DNA from 3 places in the Streptomyces sp. NPDC051064 genome. Region 2 is predicted to be linked to each of the others. Evidence: riboswitches for the same ligand, from Rfam matches in the RefSeq annotation. Region 2 holds a riboswitch; each other region holds the start of a gene.
What was found. Region 2 has a riboswitch for cobalamin ahead of ACIBCU_RS10500 (ribonucleoside-diphosphate reductase subunit alpha). Riboswitches for the same ligand answer to the same signal wherever they lie in the genome.

Region 1 (6,064 bases), on a different contig from region 2:
GCCGCCCCGCGGCCCGCGCGACCTCGCCCAGGAACGCCCGCCGGAACGCGTCGCTCTCCAGCGACCCGTGCCAGTGCGTCCCCCAGACCGAGCCGACCCGGCACCCGTCGAGGAACGGCTCGCCGCCGCTCACCTCGGCGACCCCGTGATGGATCTCGTAACCCTCCACCGGCTCCCCGAGCGCCGACCCGACGGGCCGCCCCAGGACCTTCTCCCGGCCGAAACGGACGCGTACGGGCAGCAGCCCGAGCCCCTCGACCAGTCCGGCCCGCGACTCCACGTCGTCCTCGATCCGCTCACCCAGCACCTGGAACCCGCCGCAGATGCCCAGCACCGGGCGGCCCTCCGCAGCCCGCCGCAGCAGGGCGTCGGCCAGCCCCCGCTCGCGCAGCCACGCCAGCGCCTTCACGGTGCCCCGCGTCCCGGGCACGATCACGAGGTCCGCGTCGACGAGCTCCTCCGCCCGGTCCACGAACCGCACCACCACACCCGGCTCGGCCGCCAGCGCGTCCACATCGGTGAAGTTCGACATCAGCGGCACCGCGCACACCGCGACCCGCAGCACGTCCTCGCCGTGCGGCGGCGCCACGACCGACTCCCGCACGGTGCCGCGCATCGAGACGCGCAGCCCGTCCTCCTCGTCGATGCCCAGCCCGTGGGCGTACGGCAGCACCCCGTACGTCCGCCGCCCCGTGAGCCCGAGCAGCATGTCGAGACCGGGCTCCAGCAGCGACACGTCACCGCGGAACTTGTTGACGAGGTATCCCGCGACCAGCGACTGGTCCTCGGGGCTCAGCAGCGCCGTCGTGCCGAAGAACGAGGCGAACACACCGCCCCGGTCGATGTCGCCGACCACCAGCACCGGAAAGCGCGCGGCCCGGGCGATGCCCATGTTCACGATGTCCGTCCGCCGCAGATTGATCTCGGCAGGACTGCCCGCCCCCTCGCAGATCACGGCGTCATACGTGCCCCGCAGCTGCTCCAGACAGTCCACGACCGTCCCCAGCAGCGCCTCCTGGCGACCGCCGTGGTAGCCGCGCGCACTCATCTCGCCGACCGGCTTCCCCATCAGGACGACCTGGCTCGACCGGTCGCCGCCGGGCTTGAGCAGCACCGGGTTCATCAGCGCGGACGGCTCCACCCGGGCGGCCTGCGCCTGCATCGCCTGGGCGCGGCCGATCTCCGCCCCCTCCCGGGTGACGAACGAGTTCAGCGACATGTTCTGCGCCTTGAACGGCGCGACCTTCACCCCCCGGCGCACCAGCCACCGGCAGATCCCTGCCGTGACGACGCTCTTGCCCGCGTCCGAGGTGGTCCCCGCGACCAGCAGCCCGCCGCTCATCCGACTCTCCGTCCCATGGCCAGCCGCCCCGCCGCGCACACGGCGAGGGCCAGCACACTCACCCGGCGCGACAGCCGCACCGCGCGTTCGATGTCCGTGACCCGCACATCCCGGCCGGCCTCGCCGTTGAGCACCGGCCGGTGCTCGACCCGCCCGCCGTACGCGAGGGTGCCGCCGAGCCGTACGCCCAGCGCCCCCGCGAACGAGGCCTCCACCGGGCCCGCGTTGGGGCTGGGATGCCTGCCCGCGTCCGCCCGCCAGGCCCGGACCGCCTCGCGCGGGCGCCCCCCGGCGGCCACGGCGAGCACGGCGGTGAGCCGGGCCCCGGGCCAGCCGGCGGCGTCGTCGAGCCGGGCCGACGCCCAGCCGTAGCGCCGGTAGCGGGGCGACTTGTGCCCGACCATGGCGTCGAGCGTGTTGACGGCCCGGAAGGCCACCAGCCCGGGCACTCCTCCGAGCGCGCCCCACACGAGGGCTCCCACGACGGCGTCGGAGGTGTTCTCGGCGACGGACTCCACCACGGCGCGGGCGATCTGCTGCCCGTCCAGCGACTGCGGGTCGCGGCCGCACAGATGCGGCAGCCGCTCCCGGGCCAGCTCGATGTCCCCGGCGGCCAGCGCCCCGCCGATGGCGCGGGCCTCGCGCCCCAGCGAGGTGCCCCCGACGACGGACCAGGTGGCGGCCGCGGTCAGCGCCACGGCGGCGGCGGGACGGTTCCGGGCGGCACGCGCGGCCAGGACGGCGGCGCCCGTGGCGCCCCCGGCACAGACGAGCGTGTGCAGGACGCCCCAGCCGCGGTGGTCGCGCCACAGGCGGCGCTCGGCGCCCGCCGCTGCACGCCCGAAGGCGGCGACGGGGTGGCCACGCCGGGGATCACCGAACAGCAGGTCGCCGATCAGGCCGGCGGCGGCTCCGTACGCGAAGATGCGGTCGGCTCGCACCGCTCAGCCGGCCGTCGCGCCTCGGAGGACCTTCGTGACGGGGGGTGAAGCGACCGACGCAGGGCAGCCAGACATGGCGTATGTCCTCACTCAGGGTCCGCGCCCTGGTTCGACGTGACCGGCGACGAGAGTCTCCTGGCTTCCGGATCCGCAGTTCCTCCGGCCTTCCAGCCCGCGGTGGCGGGCCGTGACTTCCGTGTGGAGGCTGCTCCCCGGTGACAGTGGCGGGACCGCGCCGGATTCGCACCGGCTTCCTCTCCTGTCGCCGTAAATGGCTCCGGCAGTCCACCATGCCCCGTGAACGCCCGTCAACCTGCCGTTGACCTGCGAGGCTTCAATGTGCTCAGACGCACACCGGGCCGGACACACGTGGTGTGTCCGGCCCGGGCGGGAGTCCGCGTGGGAGCGGTCAGGCGACGATCAGATAGATCCCGTACGCGACCGCCGCCGCGCACAGCCCGAAGCAGGCGTACGCGCCGGTGCGCACCAGGCCGTTGGCACCGCCGCCGCCCTGCGCGGCCGACGTCTGCCTGGCCATGCCCGTGATGCCGAGGGTGAAGAGGCCGACCAGTGCGACGGTGACCACGAGGCTGACGCCGAAGACGGACGCGAGAGCTGCCCAGTCGATGTTCATGCGGATTCGTCCTTACACCGTGGCCGGGTCGGCCGGGGTTCCGGCCGTCGTGGCCGGGGCCGAGATGGTGGTCTTGAGCTCCGGTACGACGGCACCGGCGGGCGGCGGGCTGACCGCGGAGACGGCGGTGGTGACGACGCCCGCGGGCTCGGCCTCCGCGTTCACGTTGGTGTGGTCGACCGGCTTGCGGCGCGACAGCAGCCAGATGGCTCCGGAGCCCGCGACGAGGAGGACGGCGACCACCCCGACGCCCCAGGGCCCCTGCTTGGTCAGGAACTCGGCGCCCGCGCCCATCAGACCGGCGGCCGGCAGGGTCAGGCCCCAGGCGACGAACATCCGGGTGGCGGTGGACCAGCGGACCACGCCTCCCTTGCGTCCGAGACCCGCGCCCATGACGGCACCGGAGCAGGACTGCGTGGTGGAGAGGGAGAAGCCGAGGTGCGAGGAGGCCAGGATGACCGTGGCCGCGCTCGTCTGGGCCGCGAAGCCCTGCGGCGGACGCAGGTCGGTGAGGCCGCTGCCCATGGTGCGGATGATGCGCCAGCCGCCGAGGTAGGTGCCCATCGCGATGGCGATACCCGCGGAGGCGATGACCCAGACCGGCGGGTTGGAGCCGGGAGAGAGGACGCCACCGGTGACCAGGGCCAGGGTGATGATGCCCATGGTCTTCTGCGCGTCGTTGGTGCCGTGGGCGAGCGAGACGAGACCGGCCGAGGCGATCTGGCCGGCGCGGTACCCCTTGGCGGTCGACTTCAGCTGCGCCTCGTCGGTGATCTTCCGGTTGAGGCGGTACGTCAGCTTCGTGGCCAGCAGCGCGGCGAGACCGGCCACGACCGGGGCGGCGATCGCGGGCAGCAGGACCTTCGTGACGACGGTGCCGCCATTGATCGAGGACCAGCCGGCCGACATGACCGCGGCGCCGATGAGGCCGCCGAAGAGTGCGTGGGAGGAACTGGAGGGCAGGCCGACCAGCCAGGTCAGCAGATTCCACAGGATCGCGCCGACGAGCGCCGCGAAGATGACCTCGGTTCTGAGGCCGTTCTCGTTGATGATCCCGCCGGAGATGGTCTTGGCGACCTCCACCGACAGGAACGCGCCGACGAGGTTGAGAACGGCGGACATGGCCACCGCTGTCTTGGGCTTGAGAGCGCCGGTCGAGATGGTGGTGGCCATCGCGTTGGCGGTGTCGTGGAAACCGTTCGTGAAATCGAACACGAGAGCTGTCACGATCACAATCGCGAGCAGCAGCGTGATGTGTTCCATTTACCCAGGCAATCGTTCGACGTCAGTGGCACGTGGAACGTAAGCAACCAGGGTGAACGGAAGATGAACTGGGCAGGGCGGCACGGTGACCCCAACCGTGTGCACCGGTTCCGCTTGTGTGCGCGAGGGGTGGGCCCGACCGCCGCCGCCGGTGCGGGGCCCGGCGCCGCCCGATGCGGGGGATCTTGACCGGGACCGATTCGCTCCGTCGGGGAGACATCGGTCACGTGACTCTAGGATTCCCCGTATGGGTGACATGGATGAGCGTGCTGTCGAACAGGCGTGGGACGGTGTCGTCGCGACGGCCCGCAGGACGGCGGCGGACGGCCTGGTCGTCGGAACCTCGGGCAATGTGTCGGCCCGGGTGGGCGACATCGTCCTGGTCACTCCCAGCGGGGTGCCCTACGACCGGCTCGGCCCCGGGGACGCCGTCGGCGTCGACCTCGAAGGACGCCAGGTCCTCGGCGACCTGGTGCCGACCAGCGAACTCCCGCTCCATCTGGCCGTCTACCGCGGCAGTGACGCCGCGGCGGTCGTCCACACCCACGCCGTGCACGCCACGGCCGTCTCCACCCTCGTCCCCGAGGTGCCGCTCATCCACTACGCCGCCGCCCTGCTCGGCGGCCCCGTCCGCACCGCCGCCTACGCGCGCTACGGGACGCCGGAGCTCGCCGACAACATGCTGGCCGCCCTGCGCGACCGCACCGGCTGCCTGCTGCGGAACCACGGCACCGTCACCTACGGGCGCACCCTCGACGAGGCCTACGACCGCACCGCCCAGCTCGAATGGATGTGCAGGCTCTGGCTGACCGCGAGCTCCGTTCCCGGCCACAGCCCGAGCCTCCTCACCCCGGCCCAGCTGCGCGACGTCCAGGACGCCCTGAAGGGCTACGGCCAGCGCGGCTGAGCCCGGCGCCGCACCGTACAGCCCCTGCCCACTGGCCAACGGCGCCCCGGCCCAGGACACTGGAGCCGTGCGCCCGGCAACAGCGGCGGCAGTGGCCGCAACCTCGATCCTCGGCGCCGGCGCGGCAGCGGTCGCCGCCGGCCGCTACGCCAGCGACGCCGCCCTCGGGGCGCCCTCGGGGCGGCCCTTCCCGGCCGACCGCCGTCTCACCGTGCACGCCACCGCGGCCGGGCAGATCACTCTGACCCGCTCCTTTCCCGCGCTGCGCCCCGGTACGTACGGACTGGCCGGCCGCGGTGTCCACGCGGTGGTCGGCCCGGTGATCGAACAGGTGCCGGGCCATTCCGTCATCTCTCCCGACACCGTGGTCCGCCGGCTGGAGCGCGTGACCCTCGGCAGCCTGAAGCCGGGCGCCCGGGTCCGCCTCACCCCGGAGCTCCACCGCGGCGACCCGCTCGCCGCCCTCGGCCTCGCGTACAAGGAGGTCGAGGTCCCCGGCGAACTCGGTCCCCTGCCCGCCTGGTTCGTGCCCGCCGCCCGCGACACCTGGGTGATCACGGTGCACGGCCTCGGCACCACCAGGGACCACCCCATGAACGTGATGGGGTTCCTCAACGCCCAGCAGCTTCCGGTGCTCGACCTGGCCTACCGCGGCGACGTGGGCGCCCCGCGCTCCCCGGACGGGCTCGCCCATCTCGGCGAGTCCGAATGGCGCGACCTCGACGCGGCCATCCGCTACGCGGTGCGCTACGGGGCCGAGAACGTCATCCTGTACGGCTGGTCCTCCGGCGCCTCGATGGCCCTGCACGCGGCCGTCAACTCCGCCCTCCGCGATCGCGTCAGCGGCCTCGTCCTCGACTCCCCGGTCCTGGACTGGAAGGCCACCCTGCGCGCCCTCGCCTCGGCCCGGGGCGTCCCCTCCGCGCTGCTGCCCCTCGCCGTCCGGGCCGCCCAGGGCCAGACCGGACTGCACGGAG
Region 2 (6,064 bases):
GAGGAAGGTCACCGCCGTGCGGACGGTGGCGTCCAGCCGCTCCCAGTCGATGGTGCCGTCGGCGACGAACGCGCCCAGGTTGACCGAACCGAGGTTGCAGACGGCCGTCTCGCCGTCGTCCGTGACTTCGAGGATCTCCGTGCACAGGTTCGAGGAGTGCACGACGCGGCCCGGCTCGGCGGTCTGGTTCGCCGTGCGGTTGGAGGCGTCCTTGAACGTCATCCAGCCCTGCCCGGTCTGGGCGAGGGTCCGCATCATCCTGCCGTACAGCTCACGGGCCGGCAGCGTCTTGCGGGCCAGCCCCTTGGCCTCGGCGGTGCGGTAGGCGGCGTCGAACTCGTCGCCCCACAGGTCCACGAGCTCGGGGGCGTCGGCCGGGGAGAACAGCGACCACTCCGTGTCCGCGTCGACGCGGCGCATGAACTCGTCCGGGATCCAGTGCGCCAGGTTGAGGTTGTGCGTACGGCGCTGGTCCTCGCCGGTGTTGTCGCGCAGCTCCAGGAACTCCTCGATGTCCGCGTGCCACGTCTCCAGGTAGACGGCTGCGGCACCCTTGCGGCGGCCGCCCTGGTTCACCGCGGCGACCGAGGCGTCGAGCGTCTTCAGGAACGGCACGATGCCGTTGGAGTGCCCGTTCGTGCCGCGGATGAGCGAACCCCGGGCGCGGACACGGGAGTACGAGAGCCCGATGCCGCCCGCGTGCTTGGAGAGGCGCGCCACCTGGTGGTAGCGGTCGTAGATCGAGTCCAGCTCGTCCAGCGGCGAGTCCAGCAGGTAGCAGGACGACATCTGCGGGTGGCGGGTGCCCGAGTTGAAGAGGGTGGGGGAGGAGGGCAGGTAGTCGAGCCGGTTCATCAGGCCGTACAGCGCGGCCACTTCCTCCAGAGCCCGCTCGGAGGTGTCCTCGGCGAGCCCGGCGGCGACGCGCAGCATGAAGTGCTGCGGGGTCTCGACGACGTCGCGGGTGAGCGGGTGGCGCAGCAGGTACCGGCTGTGCAGCGTCCGCAGCCCGAAGTAGCCGAAGCGGTCGTCGGCGCCGTCGGCGAGCGCCTGGTCGACCAGTGTGTCGAGGGCGGCGGCGTGCAGCGTGACGAACTCGGCCGTACGGTCCGCGATCAGGCCCTCGCGATGTCCGACGGCGACCGACGCGGAGAAGGAGACAGCGCCCTGGCCGGCGGCCTCGTCCGCGATGGCCCTGGTGAGGAGCCGGGCGGCGAGCCGGGAGTAGGCGGGGTCCTCGGAGATCAGGCCGGCGGCGGCCTCGGTGGCCAGCGAACGCAGCTCGGCCTCGTCCGACCGGGCGTTGCGGCCGCGCAGTGCGGCGGCGGCCACCCGTCCGGGGTCGGTGTCGGGCAGATCGGCGGTGAGGCCGGTCAGGGTCCGCAGCAGTGCGGTCCCGGGCGCGTCGGTCGTGCGGCCTTCGGATTCCGTGGCGGAAACCGGGTCGGCTGGCGCGATGGTCACTGGGGCTATCCCTCGCTCGGCTCAGGGCCTGCGGGAGCGGGGCAGCCGGGCACGGCGGTGCCCGGGGAGGGGCAGCACGGCGCACAGCGTCCACCGGCCCTCCGCGGGGCCCGGACGTATCGGCGCCCGGTTCGGTCGAGCCGGGCGCACTGTCGACAGGTCTTCGGACTTCGGGGTGCGGATGAGCACACCGATCACACCGTTGCGGGACAGTTCCGGATTCTCACCGGATTCCCCTGCGGCGACAGCGAGGTCGAGCATACATGTGGGGGCTGCCGATGGAAGAAGCCCCCACATCTTGTGTCGTGAAGGGTCAGAGCTCCAGGCGGAATGTCAGGAGCGCGAGCTCCGGCAGGGGGTACCAGTCCCGCTCAGGAGTCCGTACGAAGCCGAGGCGGCGGTATATCCGATGGGCGCCCAGCATGGCCGGGGCCGTCGACAGGACGATCCCCGAGACGCCCTCGGCGGCCCGTGCCCGCTCGACGCAGGCCCGTACGAGCGCCTCGCCCGCGCCCCTCCCACGGGCCTCCGGCGAGACGGCCAGCATCCGGAACTCGGCCTCGTCCTCCCCGGCGATGTCCGCCCACGGGCTGCCCGGCGCGACGTAGGTGACACCACCCAGCAACCGGCCGTCGGCGTCCAGCGCGACCAGCACCTCGGCCTCGGCGGCCCGCCGCCCGACCGCGCGGAGCTGTTCCAGGTAGGGGTCGTCGGCGCCGAAGTCCAGGAGTCCGTCGCCCAGATACGCCTGCGCGGTGATCTCGCCCAGCTCCTCGAACTGAGCTGGCAGGGCCGGCCTGATCGATAGGTCCATGGGCGGCAGTCTGCCCCAGGGGCCGGGTGCGGCGCGCCCCGGTTTCGGAGGCCGACGGCCCCCGGGGGGGCCTGATACGACTCCGTCCCGGCAGGGCGGACCCTGCCGGGACGGACGTCGTGCGTCGGCGCGACCGCTGTGGGGTCAGCGGCCGCCAGGGGCGCCCGCCGTGGGCGCCGGGTCGCCGGGGGCGCCCGCCGTGGGCGCCGGGAGCTCGACCTTGACGCCGGGGTCGCCCGCGTCCGCCGTGTAGTCCGACGGGGAGGTCTCGTCCACACCGGCCGGCGCCTTCACCGCGTGGAGGACGACGGTCAGCACGAGCACGACGACGACGTTCAGCACGAACGCGGTGAGACCGATGTAGCCGATCTCGCCGAGGCCCGGGATCTCCTTCGAGGACCCGCCGAAGTGCTTCTGGGTCGGACTGGCGACGCCGTACGCGGCCGCCGTGCCGTAGACCATGCCGACCGCCCAGCCGGCGATCAGGGCCCAGCGGTGGAACCACCGGGTGAAGAGGCCGCCCACCAGGGCCGGCATCGTCTGGAGGATCCAGATGCCGCCCAGCAGCTGGAAGTTGATCGCGACCGTCTTGTCCATGGTGAGGACGAAGGCGAGCGCGCCGACCTTGACCAGCAGCGAGACCAGCTTGGAGACCTTCGTCTCCTGGGCCGGGGTCGCGTCAGGCTTCAGGAAGTCCTTGTAGATGTTGCGGGTGAAGAGGTTCGCCGCGGCGATCGACATGATCGCGGCGGGCACCAGGGCACCGATGCCGATCGCGGCGAACGCCACGCCCGCGAACCAGTCCGGGAACATGTTCTCGAAGAGCTGCGGAATGGCGAGCTGGCCGTTGTCGACCTTGACCCCGGCCGCGATCGCCATGAATCCGAGCAGTGCCAGCAGACCCAGCATCAGCGAGTACAGGGGCAGGATCGTGGTGTTGCGCCGGATCACCTCACGGCTGCGGCTGGAGAGCGTCGCCGTGATCGAGTGCGGGTACATGAAGAGCGCCAGCGCCGAGCCCAGGGCCAGGGTGGCGTATCCCCACTGGCCGGAGACCCCGGGTGCGAGCCCGGCCACCGGTTTGCCGGCCGCCTCGTTCGCGGCGGAGAACTTCTCGCCGGCCGCGGCGAAGATGTCGTCGAACCCGCCCAGCTTGATCGGGATGTAGATGATCGCCACCGCGATGACCAGGTAGATCAGCCCGTCCTTGACGAACGCGATCAGCGCCGGTGCGCGCAGCCCCGAGGAGTAGGTGTACGCGGCGAGGACGGCGAAGGCGATGAGCAGCGGCAGGTCCTTGATGAACCAGTGCGTGTCCTCGCCGCCGCCGACGCCCATGACGTCCAGGACGGCCTGGATGCCGACCAGTTGGAGCGCGATGTACGGCATCGTGGCGAGGATGCCGGTGACGGCGACCGCCAGCGAGAGCCCCTTCGAGCCGAAGCGGCCACGGACGAAGTCCGAGGTGGTGACGTAGCCGTGCTTGTGCGACACCGACCAAAGACGCGGCAGGAAGGTGAAGATCAGCGGGTAGACGAGGATCGTGTAGGGGACGGCGAAGAAGCCGGCCGCGCCCGCCGCGTAGACCGCCGCGGGCACCGCGACGAAGGTGTACGCCGTGTAGAGGTCGCCGCCGAGCAGGAACCAGGTGACCCAGGTGCCGAACGACCGGCCGCCCAGGCCCCATTCGTCGAGGCTGGCCTCGTTCTCGGCCTTGCGCCAGCGCGCGGCCATGAAACCGATGACCGTGACGGCCACGAAGAAGAAGATGAATACGGCGAGTGCGATGCCGTTCACGCCGTCCTTCATGCTGACGCACCCCCCTTGCGGGCGCGCTGGTCACGCTGCCACAGCTTGTACGCGATCATGGTGAGAGCGGTCGAGATGAGCACCCACAGCATCTGGTACCAGTAGAAGAACGGGATGCCTATGAAGGTCGGATCGACCTTCGCGTACGACCCGACCCAGAGCATCGCCACGAACGGAGCGATCAGGCAGAGCCCGATGACCACCCTCATGGGTGTCACTGTCGGTGGTTTCGCATCAGTATCTTCTGGCATGTGGCGCTCCGTCCCCTCGCTGATCACCTGGTGTAATGCGCAGGAAATCTAAGCGAATGCCCCGTCCACCGTCACCCCCTGTCCGCATTGCGGTCCTGCAACGTTCCGGCGTCGCCCGAAATGCCTGATCCCCCCGCGTGTGCAGGGGGATCAGAGGTACCGGGGCCCTGAAGGTGCTCAGTCGGTGGGGCGCTTCAGACGGGCGACGAACTTGTACCGGTCGCCCCGGTACACCGAGCGCACCCACTCCACCGGTTCGCCCCCTCCGTCGATCGAATGCCGGGACAGCATGAGCATCGGGAGGCCGACGTCCGTGCCGAGCAGCCCCGCCTCGCGCGGCGTGGCGAGCGAGGTCTCGATGGTCTCCTCGGCCTCGGCGAGCCGGACGTCGTACACCTCGGCCAGCGCGGTGTAGAGCGAGGTGTACTTCACCAGTGAACGGCGCAGCGCGGGAAAGCGCTTGGCCGAGAGGTGGGTGGTCTCGATGGCCATCGGTTCACCGCTGGCGAGCCGGAGCCGCTCGATCCGCAGCACCCGGCCGCCGGTCGTGATGTCCAGCAGCCCGGCGAGCGTGTCGTCCGCCGTGACGTAGCCGATGTCCAGCAGCTGGGATGTGGGTTCCAGGCCCTGGGCGCGCATGTCCTCGGTGTACGAGGTGAGTTGCAGGGCCTGGGAGACCTTCGGCTTGGCGACGAAGGTGCCCTTGCCCTGGATGCGCTCCAGCCGGCCCTCGACCACCAGCTCCTGGAGGGCCTGACGCACCGTGGTGCGCGAGGTGTCGAACTCCGCCGCCAGGGTCCGTTCGGGCGGCACCGGGGTGCCGGGCGGCATGGTGTCCGTCATTTCGAGGAGATGGCGCTTGAGCCGGTAGTACTTCGGGACGCGTGCCGTGCGCGCTCCCGCACCGGTCTCGCTCGTACTGCTGCCCCCGTCGGCACCCATGGCCCGCCTTCCCGACTGCTGCGTTGCTGCCGTCACCGGCTCCTCCGTCTGTCGCGGCTCACATGGTGGCACGGTCCGGTCACGGGTCGTCGCCCTCCCTCAGGTGTCGGTCCGATAACGGACGCGAGTGCACTTCTTATACACCCTTGACACCCCTAAAGGTCTAGGCCAAGCTCCCGGTACTGGTCTAAACCATTAAAGACCAGGTCCCAGACCCACAGGTAGCGCCAGGCGTACGTCTTCGCGGTGGGCGGGGGGTTGCTGGTATCCCTGAGGAGGGTGTGGCATGAAGCGCAAGCTCATAGCGGCAGTAGGCGTCGCAGCGATGATGACCGGAATCGCGGCGTGTGGTGGGGACAGTGGCGACAACGCTTCGAAGGACCCGAAGGACCGTACCGAGAGCCTGACGGTCTGGCTCATGGTCGACGCGCAGAGCACCTGGCCGGAACTGGTCAAGGACGTCAACGCGCAGTTCAAGAAGAAGTATCCGAAGGTCAAGGTCGACGTCCAGTACCAGCAGTGGGCGGACAAGGCCAAGAAGCTCGACACCGCGCTCGGTGGTGACAAGTTCCCGGACGTCGTCGAGCTCGGCAACACCGAGACGATGCAGTACATCCTCAACGGCGCGCTGGCCGAGATCGACCCCAAGAAGTACGACAACTCGGATACCTGGATCAAGGGCCTGAAGGACACCTGCACCTTCGAGGGCAAGCAGTTCTGTGTGCCCTACTACGCGGGTGCCCGTGTCGCGGTCTACAACAAGGACATGTTCAAGAAGGGCACC
Region 3 (6,064 bases), on a different contig from region 2:
AGTCCGAAAGTAGATGCCTGACGAGCCGAATCATGTGGCGGAGCGCTGTGGGCATGCAGGGCGCGCCAGCCGATCCGTTCTCACTATTTGAGATCATCCGCGCTTCCGGGGGCGGTGCATATGCAGGGCGATCGGCATCCGTCATATTCGCACAGTGGTTCGGCCAGCGGGTTTTGTTAACCCGCTGGAAACACGGCTGCGGTTGACTGGATCGTTTGTGGACCCGGCGTGGTGGCTGCCCGGAGCGAGCAGCTCCGGGGTTCTGGTCTGGGCACTCCCCGAGGGGCCGAGAACATCGACAGCGTGTGGAAGGCCGGGTTCGACGTAAGCCGTCGGCTGCGTGCGGGAAATCAATTCGCGCTTCCGGACCGTCGGCAGGAAAGCCCGGCCCGTTCGGCCCGGACCTCAAGGATCTCAATTCCTGCTCGTTGTCGCGTTCGCCGAAAGTATTTCTTCGTGCCTCGTCGCCGTGGCTACGGCCTTGGCGCCGGCATCGAGGCGGCGACGCGGACTGGTCCCCGCTCGGAGTCTCTTCCCACGGCGGGGGCGAGAACCGGCTTACGGAACTCGCCCTCGCGTTTTGTTCATTCCCCTTGTCGAGGACGTGCGAAATGGCGCCTGCCCCGGTCGGCATGATGATGGCCGCGGACCGGCGGGCCCGTAACCCTCCGGCCCCGGGCAGGGTTCTCGATCAGGGAGATGGCGATGGGCGCACAGGACACGGCGGAGCGACTGCGAGCCGCAGCATCGAGGACCTCACCGATGTGGATGCCGCCGGCGACCTCTTCCGCGTGATCTGACCCCTCACCGGCGGGCGGTGACCTGCCCCCTCCCGTCGGCGGGTGAGGCGTAGCCCGCGAGTTCCTCGGGGGTGCGGGGACCGGGCGTCGACGTGTCCAGCAGGCCGTGCGTGCGCAGCAGTCGGGCGGTCGCGATGCCCCACGGCAGCCGCAGCCCGGCCTCCTCCAGGAGATCCGTACGGGCGAGCATTGCCGGCGCCGGCCCGGCGCGGACACCCGAGGGGGTGAGGAGCGCGGCGTCGTCGGCCCAGCGCAGGGCCAGGTCGACGTCGTGCGTGGCCATCATGACGGTGGTGCCGCTCTCCCGGAGGGTGCCCAGCGTGGAGAGCAGCCGCTCCTGACCGTCCGGGTCGAGTCCGGCGGTCGGCTCGTCGAGGATCAGCACCCGGGGCCTCATCGCGACCGCGCCCGCGATGGCGGTCCGTTTGCGCTGCCCGTACGAGAGCAGGTGGGTGGGCCGGTCCGCCAGCGCCGTGATGTCGAGGGCGCCCAGCGCCTCGTCCACCCGGGCCCGCACCTCGCTGTCGGGCAGCCCGAGGTTCAGCGGTCCGAAGGACACGTCCTGGGAGACGGACGCGGCGAACAACTGGTCGTCCGGGTCCTGCACCACCAGTTGGACCGTCGTGCGCAGCCGGGTCAGGCCCTTCCGGTCGTACGTGACCGGGCGGCCCTCCACCGTCAACTGCCCCTCACGGGGGCGCAACCCGCCGCTGAGCAGACGCATCAGCGTGGTCTTCCCACTGCCGTTCCGGCCGAGCAGGGCGAGCGCACGCCCCGCCCGCGCCTCGAAGTCGAGGCCGCTGAGCACGGCAGGGCCGTCCTCGTACGCGAAGGACGCGCCCCGCAGGGCGAGCAGTACGGATTCGCTCATGAGAGGGGCCTTTCCAGGACGAGCGTCAGCACGATGAGGGTCGCGAGCAGGGTGACGCTCACGGCCACGAACCGGCCGGAGACACGAGCGTCGGGGACCAGGACGCGCAGGGTCCCGTCGTAACCACGCCCGGCGAGCCCGGTCTGGAGCCGTGCCGCGCGGTCGAAGGCCCTGATGAACGCGGTGGCCCCCAGCCCCGCCAGCGACCGCCAGGCGGCGGCCCGAGTGGTGTGCCCGAGCCGGGCCGCCTGGGCCTCCCTGACCCGGCGCACCGAGTCGAGGAGCAGGAAGCTCATGCGGTACGTCACCAGGGCGACGTCCACCACCGGCGCCGGCACCCCCGCCCTGACCAGGCGCGGCAGCAGGTCGGACATCGGGGTGGTGAAGGCGAACAGCAGCACTCCGAGCGACGCCGCCGAGGTGCGCAGCAGCAGTTCCCCGGCACGGACCGGCCCCCCGTCGGCCGGTGTCACGAGTCCCTCCGGCCCGCCGACCTGTACGAGCAGTGTGGCCGCCCCGGTCACGCAGAAACCCAGGGGAACCCGGTAGGCCCGCCAGAGTTGGCGGGCGGGTACACCGGCCGGCCCCAGCAGCACGGTGACGGCGGTGAGGAGGATCAGTGCGGCTCCCGGCCAGGGCGGCAGCGAGATCGCCAGAATGGTGAGTCCCAGACCGAGTACGGCTTTGTCCACGGGATGGCGGCGGCGCCAGCGACTGCTGTGCGCCGCCGCGTCGATCGGCAGCACGAGTCTCAGTCCCCCCGGGCCGCGGGTTCCCCGGCGCCGGAGCCGTCCTGCTGCACGCTCGCGCGCAGCTCGCCCTGGCGGCGCCCGCGTCGCAGACCGAAGTAGTAGGCGAGGACGCCCGCGCCCAACGCGGCCTGGAGGGCGAACAGCGCCGACTCGATCTCGCCGGACGGTGGTTCGTACAGCGGGGAGAACCAGGGTTCGTATGCGGGATCGATCTCGGTGATCGCCGTCTCGGCCTGGGCGTCGGAGCCTGTGAACGGCTCCTTCTCGTCGTCGCCGAGGCCGAGGGCCAGCGGCAGGACGGCCAGCGCGGCCACGACGAGCAGCAGAAGGGTGTTGATCTTCGTGTTCCTGTTCATCGGGCCACCGCCTCGGTCTCGGCCGTCCTGGTCCGGTCCCGCCTGCCGGCGAGGAACACACCGAGCCGGGTCAGATCTCCCTTGCTGGACTGCACGAGGAGCCGCATGACCAGAACGGTCAGGAGCCCCTCGCTCACCGCCAGTGGGATCTGGGTGACCGCGAAGATGGAGCCGAACTTGCCGAGCGCGCCCAGGAAGCCGGTGCTCGGGTCCGGGAAGGCGAGCGCCAGCTGCACGCTCGTGACGCAGTACGTCGACAGGTCGGCGACGAACGCGCCGAAGAACACCCCCACCATCAGCGGCACGTCGTACCGGCGCAGCAGCCTGTAGACCGCGTACCCCGCCCAGGGCCCCACGATCGCCATCGAGAAGACGTTGGCACCCAGCGTGGTCAGCCCGCCGTGGGCGAGCAGGAGCGCTTGGAACAGCAGGATGATGGTGCCCAGGACCGCCATGATCGGCGGACGGAACAGGATGGCCCCCAGCCCCGTGCCCGTGGGATGCGAGCAGCTCCCGGTCACGGAGGGGATCTTCAATGCGGAAAGAACGAACGTGAAGGCCCCGGAAGCCCCCAGAAGCAGCGTGCTCTCGGGGTTCTCCCGGACTTCACGCGTGAGTGACCGGACTCCGTGGACGACGAACGGCGCGGACGCGACACCCCAGGCGATCGCGTGCGCCGGAGGCAGAAAACCCTCGGCAATGTGCATGACTCAGCAGACCCTCTCCAGCACCTCGTGGATGGTTGAAGTGCCTTGGCCGGTCTCCTGGCTTACGGGTACCACCGCCCGAACTCCGCCTTCCCGGGTCACAAGGACCCAGTGGCTGCCCGCGAGGGCCGGAGCCGGACTTCCCGATCACAGTGGCGAGGGCCGCACCGGCATCACACCGATTTCCCGTTCACCAAGGCGTGGCGACAGTAGTGCCAGGTGGGGGACGATGACAAGCGGGCCTGAGGTCACCGAGGGCCGCCACCGGCCCTGCCGGGCGGGGCCCGGTGGTCTCCCGCGCCGACGGCCGCGACGGACGGCGCGGGGGATCGCGGCGGCAACCGTCACGGTCCTCCGGCCTCGCGTCGCTCGTGCGTGGGGGCCAGGCACTCCCGCACGACGGTGACGCCGTCCGGCTCCTGGCCGTCCGGGTGGTCGACCGTCAGCGTGTCGTACATGCGGATGAGGCGGGGCTGCGCAGCCTGCCCAGGAGTCCGGCCTGCTCGGCGGGTCGGCGTACACCGCGGACGACAGCCCGCGCCGGCGCGCGCCTTCTACGGGCGGCGCCCCCAGGCGGAGACCAAGGGGGCCGTCGCCAGGTCGAGTCGTCCGGTGGCGACGTTGGACAGGTGGCGGTCGATGTCCTCGTCGGTCGCGATCCCCGCCGCCACGAGCCGGCCACGGATCTGCCGGACCGTCGCTGCCTCGAGAACGGTGCAGGCCGGCGAGGTGATCGGGAAGTAGGCATCCGCCTGTACGTCGTCGAGGCCGCCTTCGCGCAGCAGCCGGGGCAGTGTCCGGCCGTACGTGAGATCGGCACCGCGTGCGGCCATGAGCTCACGGAACCCGGAGCGCAGACGGTTGGCGAGCCGCTGCTCGGGGCCCGACTCGTCCGGGCACAGCAGAGGCTGCAGCCCCGGATCGGCATCCTCCAGGAGCAGCACACCACCCGGTCGCAGCGCCTGGATCATGCGGCGCAGCGCCTCCGCGCGGTCGACGACGTGCACCAGGACCAGCCGGGCGTGCACGAGGTCGAAGCCACCCGGCGGCGGAGGGTCGGCGGCGACGTCATGGCGCATGACCTCGACGACTTCGGAGGCGGCTTCGCGTGCCCAGGACACGTCGATGTCGGTGCAGACCACCTGCCCCGTTGCTCCGACCCGCTCGGCAAGACCCGCGGGCACGGAGGGGCCGCCCGCCCCGACCTCCCAGCACCGCATGCCCCGGGTGATGCCGATCCGGTCGACGTGCCGGAACGTCACCGGATCGAACAGCTCGGACAGCGCACCGAATCGGATGCCTGCCTCCGACTGCTGGTTGTCCAGCAGATACCCGTGGTCCGTGCTGTGATCGGCCATGCCCTGCGCCACCGTCTCTCTCCGTCCGTACACGAAGTCCACCACGCGGCGCCCGCTCCCCGCCAACCGGTCCGGGCGTCCTCCGGACCGCGCGGTGAGCCCCCGGCCCCGGGGGCCACGGGTCACAGGAGCCGCTTGCGCCCCCAGAGGATGACGAAGGTGGCGACGGCGGCGGCGACGGCGAGCATGATGCCGGCTCCGAGCCACTGCATCGTCTGCATCTGGGAGACGGGGAGGTAGTCCATGGACCAGCCGATGACGTGCTTGGACTCCAGGCAGGCGGTGTGCGCCCGGTCGTTCTCCACCTGGTCGAGGCAGGTGGTCCAGTCCAGGCGGTCTCCGGAGCCGGTGAGGAAGTAGGTGCCCTGTCCCTGCTGCTCCGCCTGGACAGGCAGCTCCGGCCGTACCGCACCGGGCCCGACGCCCTTGTCGGTGCTGACCGACATGATGTGTCCCAGGCTCCGCCAGAGTTCGTCCCAGACGAACCCGATCGCCACGACGATGCCGAGCGTGACCACCATCGACACCAGCGTGCGGCGCAGGAGCAGGCCGACCGCCACGCCCACGGTGAACGTGAGCAGGGCGTAGGCCACCGGTACGACCCCCGTGACACTGAAGAAGGAGGTCCAGATGAGGGCGTCGGAAAGCCCCTTGAGCGGGTTCCACCACCAGGTGAGGACGGCGGTGAGCACGCCGGTCGACAGAGCGAGCATCGCGGCGGGAACGGCGAGTTTCGTGATGAGCCACCGCAGTCGGCTGACGGACTGCGAGGTCACCAGCTTGGCGGTTCCTGTCTCCAGGTCGCCCGCGATGAGCGGAGCCCCGAGCAGGACACCGGCCAGAACGGGGATGTAGCTGAGGTAGCTCCCGATGCTGTGCAGACGGTTGACGTACGTCTCGAACTCGGGTGGCAGGCCCCCCGACTTCCGCGAGGTCGGGTCCTGGGCGGCCAGGAAGTCCATCGTCTGCCCGCGCAGATAGACCATGACGAGCACGCCGAGGAGCATGGCGGCGATGAGCGTCCAGAACGCGGCGCGGTGCTGGCGCCAGACGAGCCAGACCGGACCGCCGAGCCGGGGGATCCAGTGGTTGCGTGCCGGGCCGGTGGGCGCTGTACGGGCCGGGTCGTGAGTGAGCGTGGTCATGCGGTCACAGCCTTCGTCCGGTCGTGGGTGATGATGTCGTGGATGTCGCCGACGCGGGCGCCGGGGGCGATCAGC

Region 1: another riboswitch for cobalamin. It lies ahead of ACIBCU_RS00300 (cobalamin biosynthesis protein); the one in region 2 lies ahead of ACIBCU_RS10500 (ribonucleoside-diphosphate reductase subunit alpha).
Region 3: another riboswitch for cobalamin. It lies ahead of ACIBCU_RS33085 (energy-coupling factor ABC transporter permease); the one in region 2 lies ahead of ACIBCU_RS10500 (ribonucleoside-diphosphate reductase subunit alpha).

Annotation. Positions count from the first base shown of each region.
Region 1 covers NZ_JBITFK010000001.1:49,734-55,797, reverse strand. Annotated here, with positions in the region: gene ACIBCU_RS00305 (cobyric acid synthase) at 1-1,342, opposite strand, end outside; gene ACIBCU_RS00300 (cobalamin biosynthesis protein) at 1,339-2,283, opposite strand; cobalamin riboswitch at 2,412-2,541, opposite strand; gene ACIBCU_RS00295 (hypothetical protein) at 2,693-2,917, opposite strand; gene ACIBCU_RS00290 (inorganic phosphate transporter) at 2,930-4,180, opposite strand; gene ACIBCU_RS00285 (class II aldolase/adducin family protein) at 4,428-5,087, shown strand; gene ACIBCU_RS00280 (alpha/beta hydrolase) at 5,155-6,064, shown strand, end outside.
Region 2 covers NZ_JBITFK010000002.1:784,338-790,401, forward strand. Annotated here, with positions in the region: gene ACIBCU_RS10500 (ribonucleoside-diphosphate reductase subunit alpha) at 1-1,464, opposite strand, end outside; cobalamin riboswitch at 1,601-1,737, opposite strand; gene ACIBCU_RS10505 (GNAT family N-acetyltransferase) at 1,778-2,278, opposite strand; gene mctP (monocarboxylate uptake permease MctP) at 2,423-4,087, opposite strand; gene ACIBCU_RS10515 (DUF3311 domain-containing protein) at 4,084-4,338, opposite strand; gene ACIBCU_RS10520 (GntR family transcriptional regulator) at 4,516-5,280, opposite strand; gene ACIBCU_RS10525 (sugar ABC transporter substrate-binding protein) at 5,567-6,064, shown strand, end outside.
Region 3 covers NZ_JBITFK010000011.1:137,945-144,008, forward strand. Annotated here, with positions in the region: gene ACIBCU_RS33065 (hypothetical protein) at 612-800, shown strand; gene ACIBCU_RS33070 (energy-coupling factor ABC transporter ATP-binding protein) at 805-1,671, opposite strand; gene cbiQ (cobalt ECF transporter T component CbiQ) at 1,668-2,417, opposite strand; gene ACIBCU_RS33080 (energy-coupling factor ABC transporter substrate-binding protein) at 2,423-2,779, opposite strand; gene ACIBCU_RS33085 (energy-coupling factor ABC transporter permease) at 2,776-3,486, opposite strand; cobalamin riboswitch at 3,516-3,721, opposite strand; gene ACIBCU_RS33090 (methyltransferase domain-containing protein) at 4,041-4,844, opposite strand; gene ACIBCU_RS33095 (ABC transporter permease) at 4,967-5,989, opposite strand; gene ACIBCU_RS33100 (ABC transporter ATP-binding protein) at 5,986-6,064, opposite strand, start outside.